2 regions of the Mesorhizobium sp. ISC25 genome follow, and region 1 is predicted to be linked to the other one. Evidence: predicted binding sites of a transcription regulator. Region 1 holds the regulator's gene; the other holds the start of a gene.

What was found. The regulator LexA, encoded in region 1, represses DNA repair genes until DNA is damaged. The targets are predictions, from matches to a motif close to TGTTCNNNNTGTGTTCNG.
Region 2: a site for LexA is predicted at 2,328-2,345, ahead of RQ479_RS20215 (DNA recombination protein RmuC). Genes of this name have one in related genera too.

Annotation. Positions count from the first base shown of each region.
Region 1 is NZ_CP135441.1:1,139,750-1,143,691, reverse strand. It holds gene kynU (kynureninase) at 1-293, opposite strand, end outside; gene lexA (transcriptional repressor LexA) at 744-1,478, shown strand; gene RQ479_RS05600 (ComEC/Rec2 family competence protein) at 1,472-3,937, opposite strand.
Region 2 is NZ_CP135441.1:4,093,458-4,097,399, reverse strand. It holds gene RQ479_RS20225 (cation diffusion facilitator family transporter) at 1-517, shown strand, start outside; gene RQ479_RS20220 (GFA family protein) at 585-989, shown strand; gene RQ479_RS20215 (DNA recombination protein RmuC) at 1,033-2,295, opposite strand; gene def (peptide deformylase) at 2,399-2,929, shown strand; gene fmt (methionyl-tRNA formyltransferase) at 2,946-3,875, shown strand; gene RQ479_RS20200 (GNAT family N-acetyltransferase) at 3,872-3,942, shown strand, end outside.

The sequences.
Region 1 (3,942 bases):
TCGCAGACCACCGTCTGGCCGATCGCGGCACCGATCAGGCGCCCGAGCTGGTCGCCAAGTTCAAGCGGCATGTTGAACCAGCCGGCCGTGTTCCATGCGCGGATGAGATCATGCGACCATTCCTCGGTCGCGGCCTTGTACAGTTCATCGAAAGCGGCACGTGAAGCAGCTCCTAGCGAATTGCCGTCGAGATAGATCACTCCTTGCGGCAACACAAAACGGTCGCGCATCGCGCGCAGCGGATCTGCGCCATCCATCGCCTTTATGGCCGCGAGATCGGGAATTCCTGTCATGATTTGCCTGCTCCCCCAAAGATCCAACGCAACGCCGGACACGCATCGACTGTTCTTCCATTACCAGGTAGCGCGCAGCAAGGCTCCACCAGCGAGAAGCAGCCTGACCAGGCGGTGGAAACCAGGAGTTTAACCCGAGGTTGGCGTTTTGAGTTCGTTTCGTTCACGGTGCATTGACCAAACCATACAGTCGATACGGGTTCACTTCCGTGCCTTTTGCCGACCGACGGCCGATGCCAGTGGCGCATTCTAGGAAGCCAGAAGGGCGCAAACGACAGCAGAATCAAGGCGATGAGGCTCGCGGCGGGTGAAAATGCGGTACCCCGGTAGGGGACGTCGTTTGTTTCCCGAGCCTTAACGCATTCATTAAACTTTAAACAGTTGCGGAACACAACTGGAACAGATAGTGTTTGTTCTGGGTTTGTTTTTCTGATTCTGTTGGGGGTCGCTATGCTGACACGCAAACAACACGAACTGCTTATGTTCATCCACGAAAGGTTGAAGGAAAGCGGTATTCCGCCCTCCTTCGACGAGATGAAGGAAGCGCTCGACCTGGCTTCCAAATCGGGAATCCATCGGCTGATAACGGCGCTGGAGGAACGCGGCTTCATTCGCCGTTTGCCCAACCGGGCCCGTGCGCTGGAGGTGCTGCGCCTGCCTGACTCGATCGCCCCCGGCCTCAATGCGGCACGCAAGTTCTCGCCGAGTGTCATCCAGGGCAGTCTTGGGCAAGGTGCCCCTCGGCAGGGCAAGCCGACATCGTCGCGCGTCCCTGCAGCCGGCAATGACGACGATGTCGTCGCCGCCGTTTCGATCCCGGTGATGGGCCGCATCGCCGCCGGTGTGCCGATCGATGCCATCCAGCACCAGACGCATTCGATTTCGGTGCCGCCGGATATGATCATGGGCGGCGAGCATTATGCGCTCGAGGTCAAAGGCGATTCGATGATCGAGGCTGGCATTTTCGACGGCGACACGGTGATCATCCGCAATGCGGATACGGCGAGCCCCGGTGAGATCGTGGTGGCACTGGTCGACGAGGAGGAAGCGACGCTGAAGCGGTTCCGCCGCAAGGGCGCTTCGATCGCCCTGGAAGCCGCCAATCCGGCCTACGAGACGCGCATCTTCGGACCAGACCGGGTCAAAGTGCAAGGCAAGCTCGTCGGACTGATCCGCCGCTACTGAGCTCCGCCCTTGGCGCCGGCTTTGGGTTTGTCGGCCCTGCGGTATGGCGGCAGGCCTCGCGCCGCGCGTGAAAATTTCCGCTGCACGTGCCAGGGCCGGTATGATTTTTCGACGGCGAAACGGATTTCGGGGCGTGTTGCCGCTTGTGGATCGAAATAGATGGCCGCACTTCCCGCGCGCGCCAGTTGCCGTTTGGTGACGACGAGGACCAGCCGGTCGTAGTAGCAGGGATTATGGGCGGTGGCGTCGTCGATGACGATCAAGCTGGCAAAGGCGCAGGCTGGCCGTGCAGTATCGCGGTCCTTGGCTTGCGCGATGATCGCGCCGGATGGATGCCTGGCAAGGCAGAGGCCGTCCGTGCAAATGAACGGCATGCCCGGCGGTAGGTCGGCCGGATCGGCAATGTCGAATTGCGGATCGTTCTTTCCAGGTGTTTCCGGCGCGACGATAGCCTCTGATGTGAGCGCGCGTTTCCAGTTGTCGATGGTGAACTCATTCGGGTGTGCCCGGTTGACCGCGAGTTCACCGCTGCCGATCGGCAGCGCGACCAGCCGTGCGTCCTCCGAGATCAATACGTCGGGTACGCGCGTCTGGGTCGTCGTCAGCAAGCCGGCGAGCGCGAAAGGAAGTGCCGCGAGCCGCAACCAGGTCGTCGCCATGCTGGCAATGACGAGGGCGATCGTCACCAAAAGGACAGATCTCAGCGAAATCAGCCCGACCGCATCGATCGGCGAGCGCTCGGAGATCCACCCGGACAGGGCGATCATCGCCGTCAGCCCCTTGCCCATCACGTAGAGGAAAGGCCCATCCGCGCCGAACGGCATCGCCAGCGCACTGAGGACGGCGAAGGGCATGACGACCAGTGAGACGATAGGCATGATGGCCAGATTGGCGAACAGGCTGAGCGGCGCCACGCGCTGGAAATGCCATATGGCGAAAAGCGCCGTGGCGCTCCCTGCAATGATCGAGGTCATCGCCAGGCCGCCCATGCCCAGCAGGACCTTTCGAGTGGCAAAGCGTAGCGGCGACCGCCGCGGCGGCGGCGTGGTGGCCCTGCCGGCGCGGTAATCGGACCAGCCTGCATAGGCGCCGACAAGGGCCGCCGTCGCGGCGAAGGACATCTGGAAGCTCGGACCAACCACCTCGTGCGGCGACACCAGAATGACGGCGATGGCCGAGATCGCCAGGTTGCGCATGGTGAGCGCGGCCCGGTCGAACAGCACGGCGATAAGCATCACCGCCAGCATGATGAAGCTGCGTTCGGCCGCTACCACAATGCCGGAAAAGACGAGGTAGGCCGCAATCGAAAAAAGCGCGGCGGCCGCGGCATATTTCTTGACCGGCCGTCGCGATGAGAAATCGGGAAACAGCGCAAAGGCGCCGCGTAGCAGCGCCATGATGGTGCCGGCGACCAACGCCATATGCAGCCCCGAGATGGAGATGATGTGGTAGATGCCTGTGCGCCGCATCGCTTCGTTGATCTCCTCGGGAATGCCGGCGCGCACGCCGACGATTAGCGCAGCAGCAATCTCGCCCTCGGCGCCGCCGATGCGGCTGCGGATATGGTCGGCGATGGATTCGCGCGCGTCTTCGATCGCGGAAGAAAGCCGCGCGGCAAGCGGCATGCTGCCCGACGACACGACTTTCGGATTGCCGAGAAAAAAGCCGCTGCCGCCGATACCGGCGAAATAGCTGTCGAAGGAGAAATCATAGCTGTCGGGCCGCACCGGCCCGGTCGGCGGCAGCAGCCGCACATAGCCGGCGATCTCGGAACCGGCGGTCAGCTCAGCCGGTATTTTCATCGCCGAAACGCGGACCCGTTCCGGCATGTAGCGCAGTGTCGGCCTGGCGGTTGAGATCACATCGATCGTCAGCCTGATGCGGCCGCTCGCCATGGGCTCGTACGATACGACGCGACCGGTCAGCCGCGTCGAGATTTCGGAACCGAGCATATGCGTCCCGACACGCCAGGTCTCGAACTTGGCGGCAAGCACGCCAAGCGCGCAGAGCAACGCCACCTTGAAGCAGAGGCGCGTCCTGGGCCATGACCGCGAGACGACGGCACAAAGGGCTGCCAAGGCGACGATAGCTATCGGCTGTGGGAAGGCCGGCTCAGCCGCCATCGCGAAATAAACGACCACCCCGCATGCGAGGAACACCGGCACCAGCAGGAAGGCGACGCCGCGGTCGAGTTCCAGGCCGGCCGCCGAGGTTACGCTGTTGCGGATACGGGACGGTGACGGAAGGCGGAAACGACGGCGTAGGCGCACGATGGGCTCGCCCGCGGGCACGGAAACCGTTGCTGGGTCGCTGGCCGGCAGCGACGGAGCATCGAAGCGCGGAGCGGGCAGCAATGCCGGTGTCGGCAGGACAGGCAGGGGAGCGGCAAACAGCAAGCGTTCGCTGACGCCGCTACCAGCGTCCTCGCCCTCGCCCGCACCACGGCCTCGCACAGCCATCGGGT
Region 2 (3,942 bases), 3.0 Mb from region 1:
GGCGGTGCAGCTCAGCAAGGATCCGAGTGTCTACACCATACTCTTCGAGGACAGCGCGGCACTTCTCGGCCTCGTTGTCGCCTTCGCCGGCATATTGGCGGCGGCACGGCTGGACATGCCGAAGCTCGACGGCGCCGCGTCGATCGGCATCGCGCTCATCCTGGGCGCGACCGCGATCTTCCTGGCGCGCGAAAGCAAAAGCCTGCTGCTCGGCGAGCCGGCCTCGCCCGAGGTGCAAACAAAGGTGCTGGCCATCGTCCAGCAGGACCCGGCGGTGCAACGCGCGAATGGCGTGCTGACGCTGCATATGGGCCCGCAGGAGATCGTCGCCGCTTTGAGCATCGAGTTCGAGGATCATTTGTCGGCGCCGGAGATGGAGACCTGCGTCGAGCGCCTCGAGACGCGGCTGAAGGCGGAGATGCCGGAGGTGACGCGGCTCTTCGTCAAGCCGCAGACCACCGGCACCTGGGAACGCCGGAGCAAGGCCTTGGCGGCGTCCGGAGGGGAACCGGCCTGAGGAAAATGGCTGCGCCATCGGGCAGTCCCGGTTATGATTGCGGGCAAAAGCTCCAGGAGGAACGAAGATGAAAATCGACGGCGGGTGTCATTGCGGCGCCATCACTTACGAGGCCGAAGTCGATCCGGAAAAGACCACCATTTGTCACTGCATCGATTGTCAGAAGCTAACCGGAACGGCCTTTCGCGTCACCGTGCCGGCGTCCGAGGACAATTACAGGATCACCAAGGGCACGCCGAAAATCTACATCAAGACCGGTTCGAGTGGCGCCAAGCGCGCCCAGGCATTTTGCGGTGAGTGCGGCTCGCATCTCTACGCCACGTCGGCGGGCGCGGGACCGAAGGTTTACGGCATCAGGGTCGGCACGGCACGGCAGCGCGATCAACTGGTGCCGAGAAAGCAGATCTGGCATCGCTCGGCGCTGCATTGGCTGCCGGAATTCGAAGGCACAACCATCATCGAGGAGCAGTAGCGCCGGACCGGGCGAAGCCTCGGCCCCGGTTCCGGCGTAGCTCTCAATCGTCGCCTTCGACGACCCTTAGCCTCAACTGCCCGGTTTTCGAATCGGCAACACGCGCGCTGCTTTCCGCTTTTGCTCCGCTGCCATTCGAACCAGCGGTGTCCTCCGCCGGCTGCACCCCAAACTCCAGCGCCTCGATCTTTTGTCCGCGCCTGGTCACCTTGGATGTCGAGACCAGAATGTCGTCGATATCCTTGGCCGATTGGCCGAAATGCGTCTGCAATTTGCGCACCCGCTCGTCGAGCCGAGAGACGTCTTCCATCAGCCGGATAACCTCGCCCTGGATCAGGTGCGCCTGCTCGCGCATGCGGGCATCCTTGAGGATCGCCTGGATGACCTGGATCGACAGCATCAAAAGCGACGGCGAGACGATGACGATCCGCGATCGATGCGCCTTTTGGACAACGGCCTCGAAATTCTCATGGATTTCGGCGAACACCGATTCCGAGGGCACGAACATGAAGGCGGTATCCTGCGTCTCGCCCTGGATCAGGTATTTTTCGGAAATATCCCGGACATGCACCTCGATGTCGCGGCGGAAAGCCTGTGCGGCGGACTTCTGCAGGTCGGCGCCTTCGGCGGCCCGGATGGCATTCCACGCCTCGAGCGGAAACTTTGCATCGATGGCAAGCGACGGTGCGCCGTTCGGCATCTTCACCAGGCAGTCGGGCCGGCTGCCATTCGACAAGGTCGCTTGGAATTCATAGGCGCCGTGCGGCAATCCGTCGGCGACGATGGCTTCCATACGCGACTGGCCGAAGGCGCCGCGCGTCTGCTTGTTGGAAAGGATCGCCTGCAATTGCACGACCTGGCCGGCCAGCGACTGGATGTTGCCTTGCGCGATATCGATGACCGCCAGCCGCTCCTGCAGCTTGGCGAGGCTCTCATGCGTCGATCTCGTCTGCTCGGTCATGGTCTGGCCGAGGCGGCCGGTCATGGCGTCGAGGCGCTGGCCGATCGACTGGGTCAGTTCGGCCTGGCGCGCCCCGAACACTTCGGCGATGGCGCCCATACGGCCCTGCATTTCCGCCTGGCTTGCCAAGATGCCGGCCATCCGCACCTCGGCGTCGCGGGCGTGGTCGGCGGCTTCGGCGGCCGCCACCGCACGCGCCTTGGCCGATCGCCAGAGCGCAACCACGAGCGCCACGAACAGTCCGAGGAACAGCATTGCGCCGAAACCCAGGGCATGGCCGAGCGTGATCGTGGTGGCGCCGAGCCGGGCGACAGGTTCGGACAGGATGGTGGCCAGATCGTTCATGCCGACAGCATAGATGATTCGGTCTGCCGGCACAGATCAAAACGTGAACGAGCCGAAGGCGCCCCGGTTGACGCTTTTCCTGCGAGGTCTTAGGTGAGACACCATGTCGATCAAGCCGCTTATCATCCTTCCCGATCCCGTCCTGCGCCAGGTTTCAAAACCGGTCGAGCGTGTCGACGGCGATTTGCGCAAACTCGCCGGCGACATGCTGGACACCATGTATGACGCGCCCGGCATTGGCCTCGCTGCGATCCAGGTCGGCGAACGCTTGCGCATGCTGGTCATCGACCTCGCCAAAGAGGACGAAACGCCGGCACCGCACGTCTTCATCAATCCCGAAATCCTCGAAAGCTCCGACCAGCATTCGGTCTATGAGGAAGGCTGCCTGTCGATCCCGGACTACTACGCCGAGGTCGAGCGGCCGGCGGCGGTGCGGGTGAAGTATCTCGATCGCGACGGCAAGCTGCAGGAGATCGAGGCCGAAGGGCTGATGGCGACCTGCCTGCAGCACGAGATCGACCATCTCAACGGCGTGCTGTTCATCGATCACATCTCCAAGCTGAAGCGCGACATGGTGGTCAAAAAGTTCAAGAAGCTCGCCAGGGACAAGGCGCCGGGCAAGATGGTGGGATAGGGGTCGACGAATGCCCCTGCGTGTCATCTTCATGGGTACGCCTGAATTCTCCGTGCCGACCTTGCGGGCGATTGCCCGGGCCGGGCATGAATTGGCAGCCGTCTACACGCAGCCGCCGCGCGCCGGCGGCCGGCGCGGGCTCGAGCTGACGCCATCGCCGGTGCAGCGCGAGGCGGATCGGTTGGGCGTCGAGGTTCGCACGCCGGTGTCGCTGAAGAGCGAGGCGGAGCAGGAAGCGTTCCGCGCCTTGGGTGCCGACGTCGCCGTGGTCGTCGCCTACGGGCTGCTTCTGCCCAAACCCATTCTCGAGGCGCCAAGGCTCGGTTGCCTCAATGGCCACGCATCGCTGTTGCCGCGCTGGCGCGGCGCCGCCCCTATCCAGCGCGCCATCATGGCCGGCGACACCGAGGCGGGCATGATGGTGATGCGGATGGAGGAAGGCCTCGACACCGGGCCGGTGGCAATGGTTGAAAAATGCGCCGTTGGACCCGACATGACGGCCGGCGATCTGCACGACCGGCTGATGGTGTTGGGTGCGGCTCTGATGGTGCAGGCGCTCGAACGGCTGGAACGGAATACGCTGACATTTACCACACAGGCCGAGGTGGGGGTGACCTACGCCAAGAAAATCGATAAATCGGAGACTCGCATAGACTGGCTGCGACCTGCCGGCGACGTGCACAACCAGATTCGCGGCCTGTCGCCCTTTCCCGGTGCATGGTGCGAGGCCGAAATCGGCGGCCGCATGGAGCGGCTGAAACTGCTTCGCTCGACGCTCTTGCAAGGCGCCGGGGAACCGGGAGGAATTCTCGACGATCGGCTGACGGTCGCCTGCGGGTCAGGCGCGATCAGGCTGGTCGAAGTTCAACGTGCGGGCGGAAGGCCCATTGCCGCGCAGGAGTTTCTGCGCGGGGCCAAGCTCGAAAAAGGAATGAAATTGTCATGAGCATGATATCCATACGCGCGGCGACGCCGCGGGACCGCGAGGCGATCCGCCTTGTCGAAGAACACGC